DNA from 3 places in the Amycolatopsis sp. NPDC028719 genome. Region 1 is predicted to be linked to each of the others. Evidence: riboswitches for the same ligand, from Rfam matches in the RefSeq annotation. Region 1 holds a riboswitch; each other region holds the start of a gene.
What was found. Region 1 has a riboswitch for S-adenosylmethionine ahead of ACZ4TR_RS06980 (methionine ABC transporter ATP-binding protein). Riboswitches for the same ligand answer to the same signal wherever they lie in the genome.
Positions count from the first base shown of each region.

Region 2: it holds a riboswitch for S-adenosylmethionine, as region 1 does, so the genes downstream of both, ACZ4TR_RS15255 (aminotransferase class V-fold PLP-dependent enzyme) here and ACZ4TR_RS06980 (methionine ABC transporter ATP-binding protein) in region 1, are expected to answer to the same signal.
Region 3: it holds a riboswitch for S-adenosylmethionine, as region 1 does, so the genes downstream of both, thrC (threonine synthase) here and ACZ4TR_RS06980 (methionine ABC transporter ATP-binding protein) in region 1, are expected to answer to the same signal.

Region 1 covers NZ_JBVHUL010000001.1:1,402,425-1,407,530, forward strand. The annotation lists gene ACZ4TR_RS06970 (transglycosylase family protein) at 1-1,341, shown strand, start outside; gene rsmA (16S rRNA (adenine(1518)-N(6)/adenine(1519)-N(6))-dimethyltransferase RsmA) at 1,523-2,359, shown strand; SAM riboswitch class I at 2,497-2,587, shown strand; gene ACZ4TR_RS06980 (methionine ABC transporter ATP-binding protein) at 2,796-3,809, shown strand; gene ACZ4TR_RS06985 (4-(cytidine 5'-diphospho)-2-C-methyl-D-erythritol kinase) at 3,925-4,887, shown strand; gene ACZ4TR_RS06990 (ABC-F family ATP-binding cassette domain-containing protein) at 4,949-5,106, shown strand, end outside.
Region 2 covers NZ_JBVHUL010000003.1:295,004-300,109, reverse strand. The annotation lists gene ACZ4TR_RS15270 (ArsR/SmtB family transcription factor) at 1-192, shown strand, start outside; gene ACZ4TR_RS15265 (potassium/proton antiporter) at 288-1,766, shown strand; gene ACZ4TR_RS15260 (M23 family metallopeptidase) at 1,908-2,561, shown strand; SAM riboswitch class IV at 2,643-2,757, shown strand; gene ACZ4TR_RS15255 (aminotransferase class V-fold PLP-dependent enzyme) at 2,795-4,162, shown strand; gene ACZ4TR_RS15250 (hypothetical protein) at 4,209-4,832, shown strand; gene ACZ4TR_RS15245 (hypothetical protein) at 4,775-5,106, shown strand, end outside.
Region 3 covers NZ_JBVHUL010000003.1:780,426-785,531, reverse strand. The annotation lists gene ACZ4TR_RS17235 (ComEC/Rec2 family competence protein) at 1-652, shown strand, start outside; gene thrC (threonine synthase) at 687-1,952, opposite strand; SAM riboswitch class I at 1,966-2,099, opposite strand; gene holA (DNA polymerase III subunit delta) at 2,236-3,216, shown strand; gene rpsT (30S ribosomal protein S20) at 3,273-3,533, opposite strand; gene ACZ4TR_RS17215 (DMT family transporter) at 3,890-4,768, shown strand; gene ACZ4TR_RS17210 (VOC family protein) at 4,792-5,106, shown strand, end outside.

The DNA.
Region 1 (5,106 bases):
TTCTCCGACGACCCGAACATCACGCAGCAGGACATCCTCGCCGCGCTCGGCCCCGACGCCGACGCGATGATGGCCGAGATCGACGTCGACGTCGACGAACTGATCCGCCTCATCAACGCGGAGACGACCTTCCTGCCGCCGATCGTCATCCCGGACGAGATCGAGGCGGACCGGACCGCGTCCCCGCAGGCCAAGCGGGCCGCGATGGACGAGAGCATCCGCCAGACCAGCAAGGTCTGGAAGCGCCGCTTCCTCAAGGGTGCCGTCCTCAGCGTCATGATCAGCGTCGCCGGCGGCGGCGCGGCCGCGCTGGCGATGAACAAGAGCATCACCGTCGACGTCGACGGCCAGCAGCAGACCATCCACTCCTTCGGCGACACCGTCGGCGAGGTGCTGGAGGACGCGGGCCTGTCCGTCGGCGCGCACGACTCGCTCTCCCCGTCCCCCCAGGCGGAGGTCGGCGACGGCGGGGTCATCAAGCTCGAGCGCGGCCGTCAGCTGAAGCTGATCGTCGACGGCACGGAGCACACCTCCTGGGTCCGCGCGACCCACCTCGGCGACGCGCTCGGCCAGCTCGGCATGACGGGCATGGACAAGCCCGGCACCTGGATGTCGATGCCGAAGGACGGCGAGCTGCCCCTGGAGGGCGCCACCGTCCAGATCAAGACCCTCAAGAACATCACCCTGTACGACGGCGCCAACGCGCCGAAGCAGGTGAAGACGACCGCGGTCACGACGAAGGAGTTCCTGGGCGAGTACAAGCTCACCCTGGGCCCGGAGGACCAGGCCGAGGGCGGGCTGGACGTCAAGCTGACCGACGGCGCCGAGGTGCACATCAGCCGCACCGGCGTCTCGACGGTCGTCCAGAAGGAGAGCATCGACCCGCCCGAGCAGCGCGTCGACGACCCGGACCTCGCCAAGGGCAAGACCTCGGTCGAGGACCCGGGCACCCCCGGTGAAAAGGAAGTGACCTACAAGGTCACGCAGAAGAACGGCAAAGAGGTCGGCCGGGAGAGCATCTCCGAGAAGGTCATCACCCAGCCGAAGCCGAAGATCGTCCACGTCGGCACCAAGCAGGCCCCGACGCCGGCCATCGGCGACGGTTCCTCGTGGGATCGCATCGCGCAGTGCGAGTCGGGTGGCAACTGGGCCATCAACACGGGCAACGGCTACTACGGCGGCCTCCAGTTCGACAAGCGCACGTGGGACGCCTACGGCGGCGACGAGTACGCGAACCTCCCGAACCAGGCTTCGCGCGAGCAGCAGATCGCGGTCGCGGAGAAGGTCCGCGACGCCCGCGGCGGCTACAGTGCCTGGCCGGTCTGCGGCAAGAAGGCCTGACGCTCCTTTCGAAACGGCCCCCGTCCCTCGTGGACGGGGGCCGTTTCGTGTTCGCAAGGAGGCATCACGCGTGACCCGAGGGGCATCACCCGTGATTGAGGGGGCATCACCCGCGATGCCCCTTCGGACACGCGTGATGCCTGCCCAATCACGCGAGAAGCCCCATCGGTAGGCTCGTCCGGTGGTTGAACTGCTGGGACCTGCCGAGATCCGGGGGCTGGCGGCCGAGCTGGACGTGCGGCCGACCAAGAAGCTCGGGCAGAACTTCGTGCACGATCCCAACACCGTCCGCCGGATCGTCGAGCTGGCGAACGTGGGCCCGGACGACGTCGTCCTCGAGGTCGGGCCCGGGCTCGGGTCGCTGACCCTCGGGCTGCTCGCCACCGGCGCGCGCGTCGTCGCCGTCGAGATCGATCCCAAGCTCGCCGAACGGCTGCCCGAGACCGTCGCCGACCGGGGGCCCGAGGTCGCCGGCCGGCTCCAGGTCGTCACGGCCGACGCGCTGCGCGTCACCAAAGAGGAGCTGCCCGAGCCGACCGCGCTCGTCGCCAACCTGCCCTACAACGTCGCCGTCCCGGTCGTGCTGCATCTGCTCGCCGAGGTGCCGTCCCTGAGGTCCGGTCTCGTCATGGTCCAGACGGAGGTCGCCGAGCGGATGGCGGCCGGCCCCGGCAGCCGGATCTACGGCGTGCCGAGCGTCAAGCTCGCCTGGTACGGCCCGGCGCGCAAGGTCGCCGCCGTGCCGCGCTCGGTGTTCTGGCCGGTGCCGAACGTCGACTCCGCGCTCGTCGCCTTCGAACGCGGTGACACTCCGGCGTCGGACGACCGCGATCGGCTCTTCGGTCTCGTCGACGCCGCCTTCTCACAACGCAGGAAGACGCTCCGCGCCGCGCTCGCGGGCTGGGCGGGCTCGGCCGAGCGGGCCGGGGAACTGCTCACGGCCGCCGGGATCGACCCGAAGACCCGGGGCGAGCAGCTCGACGTGCACGACTTCGCCCGGTTGGCTGCTGTCCGTTAGCACGTCCACAGTGGAAGTCAACGCGGTCGGGCGAAAATACGCCTCTTGCCGTGCGATCCCGCGATTCGGACACCTCCACTCGTGTGATCTGGGCCAACGGGCTTGCTTTAGCTCCTCGGGATCGGTTTTACTCAGTACGTCCATCCCGAGCGACTGAGAGACCTGGCTCGCCGAAGTCGCAGCAACCACCCCCCACGGGGCAGGTGCTACCGCCAGGACCGATGGAGGCCGTTTCCGATGAAGAGGGTTGCTCGCCCCCTGCTCCTGACCAAGCGTCGCGTCGTCGACGAAGGCCGCCGCTCCGTGACCGCATGTCGGCGCTCCCACTGAGCTTGCCCGACCCGTCACACCTCTTCTTCATGCACCGTCCATAGAGGACGGATACTCGCTTGCGGCCGGACGCGCATCTCTGCGCGCCCCGTTTTCTGGAGCCTTCGTGATCACCGTCGAAAACCTGTCCAAAACCTTTGCCACCAACGGAAATTCGGTCGTCGCCCTGCGCGACGTGAGCGTCGACGTTCAGGCCGGCTCGCTCTTCGGCGTGGTCGGCCCGGCCGGGTCCGGCAAGTCCGTCCTCGCCCGGTGCATCGCGCTCCAGGAGCGGCCCGACCGCGGCGTCGTCCGCCTCGACGGCCTCAACACCGGCACCCTCGACGGCCGCCGCCTGCGCGAGATCCGCCGCCAGCTGGGTGTCGTCTCGACGAAGCCGGAGCTGATCGCCGAGCGCACGATCGCCGGCAACATCGCCTCCCCGCTCGAGCAGCTCGGTGTCGACGGCCCGCAGCGCCGCAGCCGGGTCGGCTCGCTGCTCGACCTCGTCGGCCTGACGCAGCGCGCCACGCAGCGTCCCGGCGAGCTGACCGAGGGTCAGCTCCGCCGCGTCGCGGTCGCGAAGGCGCTGGCGGCGGCGCCCGCGGTGCTGCTCGCCGACGACCCGACCGCCGGCATCGACCCGGAGGAGGCCGGCGCGGTGCTCACCGTGCTCGACCGCGCCCGCGCCGAGCTGGGCACCACCGTCGTGATCACGACGCCGGACGCCGGCGTGGTCCGCCGGGTCTGCGACGACGTCGCGGTGCTCGAAGACGGCACGGTCATCGAGCGCGGCACCGTCCTCGACCTGGTCTCGAACCCGGCCAGCCGCACCGCGCAGGCGCTGCTGCCGGCCATCGAGACCACCCGCGCGCAGTCGGCGCGCTACGACCGCTCGGTCGACGTCGTGCTGGTCGGCTTCGCTTCGGTCGGTGCGCTGCTGCCCGAGGCCGCGGGCCGCTTCGACGTCGAGTTCGCCACCATCGGCGGCGGCCTGACCCGGATCGGCGACACCCCGGTCGGCCGGTTCCGCCTCGGCGTCCGCGGCGAGCGGGCCGACGCGGCGCTGGCGTGGGTCGCCGAGCGCGGCGGCCACGTGACGCACACCGCGCGCGGCCCCCAGGGTGTCGCGGCAGCCTGACCCGAGCGCCCCAATGTGGCCTTCGGTGCGTTCAACGCACCGAAGGCCGCCTTGGGTGCGTTGAACGCAACCAAGGCCACATTGGGGCGTTTTCGCGGGCACGTAGGCTGGTCGGGTGCTCGCCGTAGTTCCGCCCCCAGTCACCGTCCGGGTCCCGGCCAAGGTCAACCTGCACCTCGCGGTCGGCGACCTGCGCGAAGACGGTTACCACGACCTCGTGACCGTGTTCCAGGCCCTGTCGCTGACCGACGAGGTGACCGTCGCGGTCACCGAGGAGCCGGGGCTGGAGCTCTACGGCGAGGGCGAGGGATCGGTGCCCGCCGACCACACCAACCTGGCCTGGCGCGCGGTCGAAGCGCTTTCCGCGCACGTCGGCCGCACCGGAGAGCCGAACGTCCGGGTGGTGCTGCGCAAGGGCATCCCGGCCGCGGGCGGCATGGCCGGCGGCAGCGCCGACGCGGCGGCGACCCTGGTCGGGCTGGCGAGCCTCTGGAACCTCGACGTCACGCGCGACGAGCTGGCCGAAATCGCCGCCGGGCTGGGCAGCGACGTCCCGTTCGCGCTCTACGGCGGCACCGCGCTGGGCACCGGGCGGGGCGAGCAGCTCGTCCCGGTGCTGTCGCGGCACACCTTCCACTGGGTGCTGGCCTTCGACTCCGAAGGGCTGTCGACGCCGAAGGTGTTCAAGGAGCTGGACCGCCTCCGCGCCGGCGGCAAGTCGCCGCGGATCGGCTCGCACACCCCGGTCGTCGAGGCGCTGGCTTCGGGCGACCCGCGGCAGCTGGCGCTGTTGCTGGGCAACGACCTCCAGGCGGCGGCGGTTTCGCTGCGGCCCGGGTTGCGCCGGACGCTGCGGGCCGGCGTCAACGCGGGCGCGCTCGCCGGCACGGTTTCCGGCTCCGGCCCGACGTGCGCGTTCCTCTGCGAGGACGCGCAGTCGGCGGTCGAGGTCGCCGCGGAGCTCTCGGGCGCGGGGGTGTGCCGCACGGTCCGCGTGGCGCACGGCCCGGTTCCCGGCGCCCGCGTGGTCGGCGGGGACGACGCGCCGCGCCCGGCCCCGCCGCGGGTGCACGCCTGACCCTCCACTGTGGATGGTCGGATACCACTTCTTCTTCTCTCGGAAAGGATCGGCTGAGCGCATGGCCAACCTGGTCAACCTGGAAGCGGTGAGCAAGTCCTACGGGGTTCGCCCGCTCCTGGACGGTGTGTCGCTCGGCGTCGCGGCCGGGCAGCGCATCGGCGTCGTCGGCCTCAACGGCGGGGGCAAGACCACCCTTCTGGAAGTCCTTTCCGGACT
Region 2 (5,106 bases), on a different contig from region 1:
CTGCGCGACTGTCTGGATTGGACGGAGCGGCGCGACCACCTCGCCGGAGCAGTGCCCGCGGCGCTGCTCGAACGAGCGGTGAGCGCCGGCTGGGTCGGCCGCGACGGGCATCGCGCGGTGAAGGTGTTTCCGGCGGCGGAGAAGCCGTTCGCCGCGCTCGGTGTCGACCTCGCCGCGCTCGGTGGGCCTTAACACACCACGCCCTCGGCGCGCGGCAGCGGTACACGAACGAGTTAACCCGGTCGCTTCACTATTCTGAGGGCCCACGGCACTCGGAGGGAGGCGGCATGGACCAGCTTCCCGTGCTGCTCGGCGTCGGCGGTGCCGTGCTGCTCGCCTCCGTGCTCGCCGTGCGCGTGTCGATCCGGCTGGGCCTGCCTTCGCTGCTGCTCTACCTGGCGATCGGCGTGCTGCTGGGCGAAGCCGGCTTCGGCATCCGGTTCGACAACCCCGAGCTGACCCAGTCACTCGGCCTCGCCGCGCTCGTCATGATCCTCGCCGAAGGCGGCCTGACGACCCGCTGGTCGGCCGTGAAACCCGCACTGGGCATCGGGATCGCACTGTCCACTGTGTCCGTCGTGGTGAGCGTCGCGGTGACCGGCGCCGCCCTGCACTGGCTGCTGGGCCTCGACTGGCGGTTCGCGCTGCTGTGGGGCGCGGTGCTCGCGTCGACCGACGCCGCCGCGGTGTTCTCGGTGCTGCGCTCGGCCGGGATCGGCAAACGGCTCACCGGAGCGCTGGAACTCGAGTCGGGCATCAACGACGCACCGGCGTACATCGCCGTCGTCGTGCTGGCCGAAGGCGCCACTGTGGACTGGACGCTGCCGCTGCTGGTGGTCTACGAACTCGGGGCGGGCCTGGCGATCGGGCTCGGCTTCGGCTGGCTCGGCGGGATCGCGCTGCGCCGGGCCGCGCTGCCGGCGACCGGGCTCTACCCGCTCGCCACGGTCGCGGTGTGCGTCGTGGCGTACTCGTCCGGGCAGCTGCTGCACGCGTCCGGGCTGCTCGCCACCTACGTCGCCGCGCTGGTGCTCGGCAATTCGCGGCTGCCGCACCGCTCGGACACGCTGTCGTTCGCCGAAGGGCTCGGCTGGCTGGCGCAGATCGGGCTGTTCGTGCTGCTCGGCCTGTTCGCCTCGCCGAGCCGGCTGCTCGAGGCGGTGGTGCCGGGCCTGGTGGCGGGGGGTGTGGTGCTGCTGCTGGCCCGGCCGATCTCGGTCGTGCTGGCGATGCTGCCGTTCCGGCTGCCGTGGCGGGAACAGGCGTTCCTGTCCTGGGCCGGGCTCCGCGGCGCGGTGCCGATCGTGCTCGCGATGATCCCGCTGTCCCAGGGGCTGCCGGGCGCGCAACGGCTGGTCGACGCGGTGTTCGTGCTGGTCATCGTGCTGACGTTGCTTCAGGGCGCGACGCTGGGGCCGCTCGGGCGGTGGCTGGGCCTCGCGAAGAAGTCCGAGGCGCACGAGATCGATGTCGACTCCGCGCCGCTGGACGAGCTGGGCGCCGAACTGCTGCAGGTCCGCATCCAGCCCGGGTCGAAGCTGCACGGCGTGTACCTGTCCGAGCTGCGGCTGCCGGTCGGCGCGACGGTCAGCCTGGTCGTGCGCGAAGGCGCCGGCTTCACGCCGCAGAAGACCAGCCGGCTCCAGGAGCACGACCAGTTGCTGGTCGTCACGACGAGCGGGGTCCGCGACACCGTCGAGCGCCGGCTCCGCGCGGTGGACCGGGCTGGTCGCTTGGCCCGCTGGAAGGGCGAGTCGGGCCGCTAGCGGGTTCCGGCTTTCTCGGGTCGTCCGGCGTTCCTCACTAAATCTCACACGATCTTCCCTTCGTTCCCTCTTTTGGCTTACTGTGCGCTCCATTCTCTAGTTCGAATGGGTGAATGACGAGCCAAAGGAGTACGCAGGGTGATGAAACTTCCCGTGCGTGGCGCGAGTCTGGTCGCGGCGATCGTCGTGACGACCGGGCTGGCCGGCGTCCCGGACGCGGCCGCGGAGGTCGGCCCCTTCCCGGCGCTCGCCCTGCCGTTCGAGGCCGGCCAGCAGGTGTACTCGGCCGGCATCCACTCCGACGACGGCAGCACCGGTGTCAAGAACGCGATCGATTTCAGCCCGGCCGACAAGGTCGTGCGGGCGCCGCTGGCCGGCACTGTCCACCTTCAGCACTGCGCGGGCGGGGACTGGGTGACCATCGACCACGACGGCGGCTGGCGCACCGGGTACTACCACCTGGAGGCCATCGAGGTCACCGACGGTGAGCACGTCGAGGCCGGGGCCGAACTCGGCTCGACCGGCAACGCGCTGCCGTGCGGCGGCAGCAGCACCGGCGCCCACGTGCACTTCACCCTCTGGACCCTGCCGGACGCCCCGGCGGCGAACTGGGACGGCAAGTCGTTCGCCGAGGTCTCGACGACGGTCGCGGCGGCCAGTGGCGAGCCGGTCGACGGGAAGACCATCGGCGGCTGGCGCTTCACTGCCGGAGCCGGGCAGTACACCGGCACGGCGACGCACCTCGCCGACCACGCCGTGACGCGGCTGCCGGGACACTTCCGCGCGAAGCTCTAGTCTTCACGGTGTGTGAGCGGCGTCTCAGAATGTGAGGCGGGGGTTGGCCGCCGGCGGCGTTCTCGGTTACCTTCGGGCTCAGGTCATGAGTGCCAGCGCGAAGCCCCGGCTTGCTGGCCGGCAACCCTCCTGCCGCGGTGGGGTGCCCCGGGTGAAGACCGGGCCGGTCGCGCCGTGCGACGGGCAAGCGCGGGCCCCTCGCCAGGGTCCCCCGGACCGCCGAGGAGGCACCGATGACTCTCGCCATCGACCGCACCAGCACGACCACCACCCCGGCCGACCTTGCCGCCACTCTCGAAACCCTTGCCCCGCAAAGCATTCCGACGGTCGCCGGTGCCGCACTGCGGGTCCCGCTCGTGACCGGCGAAACCATCGGGTACGCCAACCTCGACCACGCCGCGAGCGCCCCCTGCCTCGACGCCGTCCGCACGAAGGTCGACGAGTTCCTGCCCTGGTACGCCAGTGTCCACCGCGGCGCGGGCTTCGCGTCGCAGGTCTCGACCCGCCTTTACGAGCGCACTCGCGACGTCCTGCGCCGCTTCGTCGGCGCCCGCCGCACCGACACCGTCGTCTTCACCCGCAACACCACCGACTCGTTCACCCTGCTCGCCCGCAGCCTGCCCCGGCACACGACGGTGGTCGTCTTCGACACCGAGCACCACGCCGCACTGCTGCCGTGGCAGGGCCCGAACGTCCGGCGGATCCCGACCCCGCGCACCCGCCTCGCGGCAGTGTCCGCTGTGGACGAAGCGCTCACGGATTCCCCGCAGGGGCCGCGTCTGGTGGTCGTCACGGGGGCGTCCAACGTGACCGGTGAGCTCCTGCCGGTGGCGGAGATCGCCGCCGTGGCGAGGAAACACGGCGCTCGCATCGCGCTCGACGCCGCCCAGCTCGCCCCGCACCGCCGGATCTCGATCAAGGACCTGGACGTCGACTACGTCGCATTGTCCGGCCACAAGCTGTACGCGCCCTTCGGTGCGGGTGCGCTGATCGGCCGCGCCGACTGGCTGCGCGCCGCCAAGCCGTACCTCGCCGGTGGCGGCGCGACCAAGCTCGTCACCGAGGACGCGGTCGTCTGGAACACGGGCCCCGAGCGCCACGAAGCCGGCTCGCCCAACACCGTCGGCGTGTACGCGCTCGGCGTCGCGTGCGAGACGCTCAGCGAGAACTGGGACGCCGTCGTGGCGCACGAGCAGGCCCTGCTCACCCGGCTGCGCAAGGGACTCGAGGGCATCCCGGGCTGCGCCGAGCTGCGGCTGTTCGACGCACCGGTCGACCGCGTCGGCACGCTCAGCTTCATCCTCGACGGCTTCGACCCGGGCTGGGTGGCGGCGGTGCTGTCGGCCGAGTACGGCATCGGCGTCCGCGACGGCGCGTTCTGCGCGCACATCGCGGCCAAGCGCCTGATCGGCATCGCCGGCGGCGACGGACAGCAGGCGATCCGCGTCAGCCTCGGCTTGGGCAGCACCGAAGAGCACGTCGACCGCGTCGTGCTGGCGCTGCGCCAGATCGTCGCGCGCGGAGCCCGCTGGGAGTACACGAAGGTGGAGGGCCGCTGGGCCCCGGTCGGCGACCCGCGGGAGCTGCCGCCGTTCTGCTGAACGCTAGCCTGGGGCGATGGGGAGAGGGTCACGTTCCTGGTTTCCGTTGGCGCTGCTGGGGTTCGCGCAGATCGGCATGGTCGCGGTGCAGCTGTTTTCGCGCCGGAGCCCCGCCGAAGACGAGTCCGCGAACCTGCTCCTCGGGCCGACGCCCTCGGCCGGCGCGGAGTACGGCCGCACGCAGTGGCTGACCCAGGACGCGTTCTACTCGCTCGGGCGGGGCCTGCCCACCGGCCCGGTCTGGCTGGTCGCGCTCGGCGTGGTGCTGGCCGGCACAGCGGTCTGGTACGCGGCCGCCATGCGGCCCGTCCGCACCGGGTGGTTCGTCCTCGGGACGGTGGGCGCGCTGCTCGCCCTCCCGCTGCTCGACCTGGTCGGGTCGTGGCAGTTCCGCCTCGGCGACGGGCTGCGGGGTCCGCTGCTGGCCACGCTCGGCCTGCTGGTGCTCGCCGCGTACGAGCGCAGCAGGCTCGTGCTGCTCACCGCGATCGTCTTCGCGGTGATCGCGGTGGTGCTCTCGGCGGACATCGTGGGGGTGCTGCTGTCGGCGATCGTCCTGCTCGCCGCGGCGTTCGCGGTACTGCTGCGCCCGGCACCCGATACCCTGCGACGATGGGGAGTTCGCGGCGGTACTGGTTCCCGTTGGCGGCGCTGGGGTTCGCGCAGCTGATCATGGTGCTCGCCGAACTGCTCCCGGGGGAGAGCCCCCCGGCCGGGTATTTCACGGACCTGCGCGCGCTGCCGATGAGCCGGGAGAACGAGCTCGCCACCAGCACTTTCGGCGGTACGGGTCTCCGATCCGGCTACCGGGACCTCGCCGTCGCCGTCTCGGTCGGCCGCGGGTCGTCGGCGACGCTCGGCTGGCTCGCCGCGCTCGCCTGCGTCGTGGCCGCCGTCGCCGGCTGGTACTGGCTGGACCTGCGCCGCGCAGGGACGCCGCCGCG
Region 3 (5,106 bases), on a different contig from region 1:
CCCGCTGCTGGTGCTGAGCCACCTGCACGCCGACCACATCGGCGGGCTGGCGTCGGTCTTCGACGGCCGGGCGGTCGGCGCGATCGCCGTCGGCCCGGGGCGGGCGCCGGAGTGGGCGTGGCGGCAGGTCGCCGCGGAGGCGCGCCGGCAGCGAGTGCCGCTGGTGGAGCTGAACCCGGGGGAGCGGCAGGCGTGGCCCGGGCTGTCGCTCGACGTCCTCGGCCCGCGTTACGTGCCGGAGCGCTCGGCGGGCCAGCAGGACGGCACGACGATCAACAACAGTTCGGTCGTCCTGCGAGCGCAGACCTCGGCCGGCCGGGTGCTCCTGACCGGTGATGTCGAGCTGGCGGCGCAAGCGGATCTCTTGGCGGACCTCGGAAACCTGAAGGCGGAGGTGTTGAAGGTGCCCCACCACGGCTCGCGTTATTCGCTGCCGGCGTTCCTCGCGGCGGTGGCGCCGCGGGTGGCGTTGGTCAGCGTGGGCGCGGGCAACACCTACGGCCACCCGAACAAGTCCACAATGGACAGTCTGACGGCGCTCGGTGCCCTGGTCACCCGGACCGACCTCGACGGCGACACCGCGGTGGTCGGCGACCCGGCGGGCCCGGCGGTGGCACGGCGGGGCGAGCCGCGTGGCCCGCCCCGCCGCTGAAGCCGGGGCGGGCGGAACCCGCCCCGGCCGGACGTCAGTAGCCGAGCGCCTCGTTCACGGCCTTGGCCGACGGCGGCACGGTCGCCTTGGGGCCGATGTGGTTCTCGACCGCGTCGAGGGTCTTGAGGCCGTCGCCGGTGATCAGGAGCACCGTCTCGGCGTCCGGGTCCAGCTTGCCGGTCTCGACCAGCTTCTTCGCCGTCGCGACGGTGACCCCGCCCGCGGTCTCGGTGAAGATGCCTTCGGTGCGGGCCAGCAGCCGGATGCCCTCGACGACCTCTTCGTCGGTGACGTCCTCGATCGCGCCGCCGGTGCGGTTGACGATGTCGAGCACGTAGGGGCCGTCGGCCGGGTTGCCGATCGCCAGCGATTTGGCGATCGTGTCCGGCTTCACCGGCTGGACGACGTCCAGGCCGGCGCGGAACGCGGCCGAGACCGGCGAGCAGCCGGTGGCCTGGGCGCCGAACACCTTGTACGGGCTGGCGTCCACGAGACCGAGCTGGCCCAGCTCGCGGAAACCCTTGTCCACCTTGGTCAGCTGCGAACCGGAGGCGATCGGCACGACGATCTGCGGCGGGATGCGCCAGCCCAGCTGCTCGGCGACCTCGAAGGCCAGCGTCTTCGAGCCTTCCGAGTAGTACGGCCGGACGTTCACGTTCACGAACGCCCACTTCGGGTGCTCACCGGCGAGTTCGGTGGCGAGGCGGTTGACGTCGTCGTAGTTGCCGTCGACGGCGATGAGGTCGCCGTCGTAGACCGCGGTGGTGAGGATCTTGGCGCGCTCGAGGGTCTTCGGGATCAGCACGACCGACCGCCAGCCCGCGCGGGCCGCGGCGGCGGCCGTCGCGTTGGCCAGGTTGCCGGTCGACGGACAGGCGAGCACCTCGAACCCGAACTCGCGGGCCGCGGCCAGCGCGACGGCGACGACGCGGTCCTTGAACGAGTGCGTCGGGTTGCCGGTGTCGTCCTTGACCCACACCCGCTTGAGGCCGAGCTCCTTGGCGAGGCGGTCGGCGCGGATGAGCCGGGTCGCGCCGGGCTCGGTGTTCGGGATCTCTTCGACGTTGGACGGAACCGGGAGGAGCTTCTTGTAGCGCCAGATGTTCTTGGGGCCGGCCTCGATGTCTTCACGGCGGACGCGGCCGAAGTCGTAGGCGACCTCGAGCGGCGAGAAATCCTCGGCGGAGACGAACTCCGGGGCGAGCGGCTGCCGGTGGCCCTCTTCCTTCGACACCAGTTCGACGGCGGGACCGAGATCCGGGGTCTTCGTGGTGGAGGTCGTTCCGAGGGTGGCGGTCATCGCGAGGTTCCTTTCCTCATCTGCCCCGCCGAAGCGGGCCGGAATTGGCACCGTGGTCGTCAGCTACCCCGCGATCGCGGGATGACAGGCTGTACGCCGGTTGCCGGGGCTTCGTCGGGCCGTTCCCTCTGCCCCTCTGGATGAGCGGTATTCAGTTGTCGGCGCGCGCCGTTCAGCGCGCCGCCTCGCTGACACCGTACGACATGGCGCTCGCGCCGTGCCATGCCGGCCGCTCGACATCACCGGAGCGGGCGCACGGCACCGCGAGTGAGAGGATTCCCCCGTGACCGCCCAAGCCACCGCCCCGGCCCCGCTCCACTTGGTCCTGGGTGAGGAAGAACTGCTGATCGAGCGCGCCGTGCGCGAGGCGCTCACCGCGTCCCGCGCGATCGACGCCACGGCCGAGCTGACCCGGGTCCGGGTGTCGGATCTCACAGCCCCCGAGCTGGCCGAACTCGTCAGCCCGTCGCTGTTCAGCGAAGGCCGCGTGATCGTCCTGGAGTCGGCACAGGACATCTCGCAGGAGCTGGCCGACGCCGTGACGTCCTACCTGAAGGACCCGGCGGACGGGATCGTCCTGGTCGTCGTGCACACCGGCGGTGGCCGCAGCAAGGCGGGCAAGACGCTGCCGGCGGTGCTGAAGAAGGCCGGCGCCGAAATCACCGAGTGCCCGAAGCTGACCAAGCCGGCCGAGCGCGAGCAGTTCGTGCGGCACGAGGTGCGCCGGGTGGGCGGCAAGATCGATGCGGCCGGGGTCGCCGCGCTTCTCGAGGCCGTGGGCTCCGACCTGCGGGAACTCTCCTCGGCGGCGACGCAGCTGGTGGCGGACGCCGGCGGGACCGTCGACGCGGACGCGGTCCACCGCTACCACCGCGGCCGGGCCGACGTCACCGGGTTCGCGGTGGCGGAGAAGGCGGTCAGCGGCGACCGCTCGGCGGCGCTGGAGTCGCTGCGCTGGGCGATGCAGCTGGGCGTCCCGCACGTGTTGGTCGCGGACGCACTGGCCGACGCGGTCCGCACGATCGCCCGGGTCTCGGGCGCGGGCCGGGGCAACCCGAACCAGCTGGCGGGCGAGCTGGGCATGCCGCCGTGGAAGATCCGCAAGGCGCAGGGCCAGGTCCGGGGCTGGAACCAGGACGGCCTGGCGACGGCGATGCGCGTGGTGGCGAGGCTGAACGCCGAGGTCAAGGGCGTGGCGGCAGACCCGGGTTACGCGCTGGAGCGCGCGGTCCTGCAGGTGGCGGCCGCCAAGGGCGACCGCTGACCCGGACATGAAGAAAGCCCCGGCCGAAGCCGGGGCTTTCCCAGAAATCAACCAGCTCAGAGCGCGTTGACGCGCTTCGCCAGCGCCGACTTCTTGTTGGCGGCCTGGTTGGCGTGGATGACGCCCTTCGAGACGGCCTTGTCCAGCTTCTGGGCGGCGTCGCGCTGCAGCTCGGCGGCCTTGGCCTTGTCGCCGGCCTCGGCGGCCTCGCGGACCTTGCGGATCGCGGTCTTCACCGAGGACCGGATCGCCTGGTTGCGCTGACGCGCCTTCTCGTTCGTCGTGATGCGCTTGATCTGCGACTTGATGTTGGCCATAGGGCAACTCCTGTTTCACTCGGTGAGATTCGCCGCCGCGCTGAATTGGCCCCACTCGCGAAGAGCGGGCTTCCTCCATGACGGAATGCCGCACGGGCAGCGAGCGACAACTCTAACAGCCCAGCTCGGACGGCCCGCGACCGCGTCCGGCGAACACCGATCACCCGGAGTACGGTCGAAGACGGTAGTGCCTAGGGTTCCGTCGCCGGTCCGCGCACCTCGCTCCCCACAACCAGGACCGGCGGGTCTGGTCCGAGCGGCACCATCGGCGGGTCCGGGTGGCCTGCCGTTCATCTGACGGGACAAAAGCCTGGAGGACCCGGTTTTCGTGCGTGCGAAAACCCGTAAGGGGTCCCATGAACACCACCGCGCTGTCCTTCGTCCTCGTCGCCGCCGTCGTGCACGCCGCGTGGAACCTCGCCGCGAAGCGCATCTCCTCCGGGGGCACGCAGTTCGTCTGGCTCTACTACACGGTTTCCGCCGTCGTCCTGTTGCCCGTCACGGTCGTGCTGCTGGTCGTCGAGCCGGAGCGTCCACAGTGGAGCTGGCTGCTGGCCGCCGCGGGCACGTCGGTGCTGCACGTCGCCTACGGCGTCGTCCTGCAGCGCGGGTACCGCGTCGGCGACCTCTCCGTCGTCTACCCCGTCGCGCGGGGCACCGGGCCGCTGCTGTCGGTGCTGGCGGCCGTCCTGGTGCTCGGCGAACGGCCCGGTTGGCTGGGCCTGCTCGGCGCGTTCCTGGTGATCACCGGAGTGCTGGTGATCAGCACCGGCCGCACCGGCGGCGCGCACGACCCGGCCGCCGCGAAGGCGCGGCGCGCGGGCATCTTCTACGGCCTCCTGACCGGCGCCACGATCGCCGGCTACACGCTTTGGGACGCGCACTCGGTGACCGGCATCGGCATGCCGCCGGTCGTCTACTTCGGCCTCGGGTCGGTGCTCCAGAGCGTCCTGCTCGTGCCCGGCGCGCTGGCCGGCCGCGACGAGGTGGCCCGGATCTGGCGCGAACAGCGTCGTGAGGTGCTGATCGTCGCGCTGCTGTCGCCGCTGGCCTACATCCTCGTGCTGTTCGCCCTCACGATGGCGCCGGTCAGCCTGGTCGCGCCCGCCCGGGAGCTGAGCATCGTGCTCGGCGGCCTGGCCGCCTGGCTGGTGCTGGGCGAACGCGATGCCGCCCGGCGGCTGGCCGGCTCGGTGATCGTGCTGTCCGGAATCGCCGCGATTGCGGCCGCCTGAGCGCGTCCGGTAGGGATGGTCGGATGGAAGTCCTGAAGAGCCGGCTGCTCATCCGCCCGCGCGACGTCGACGCCGCCACGGCGTTCTACCGCGACACCCTCGGCCTGGCCGTGGAGCGTGAGTTCCCCGGCGGCACCGTGTTCTTCCTCGGGCACGGCTCCCTGGAGGTTTCCGGCGCGGGGGAGACGGGTTCGTCGCCCGACCTGGTGCTCTGGCTGCAGGTCCGGGACCTGGCCGGCGTCATGGCCGAGCTGAAGGCGAAGGGCCTGGAGCCGGTGCGGGACGCCCAGCGCGAGCCCTGGGGCCTCGACGAGGCCTGGATCGCCGACCCGGACGGC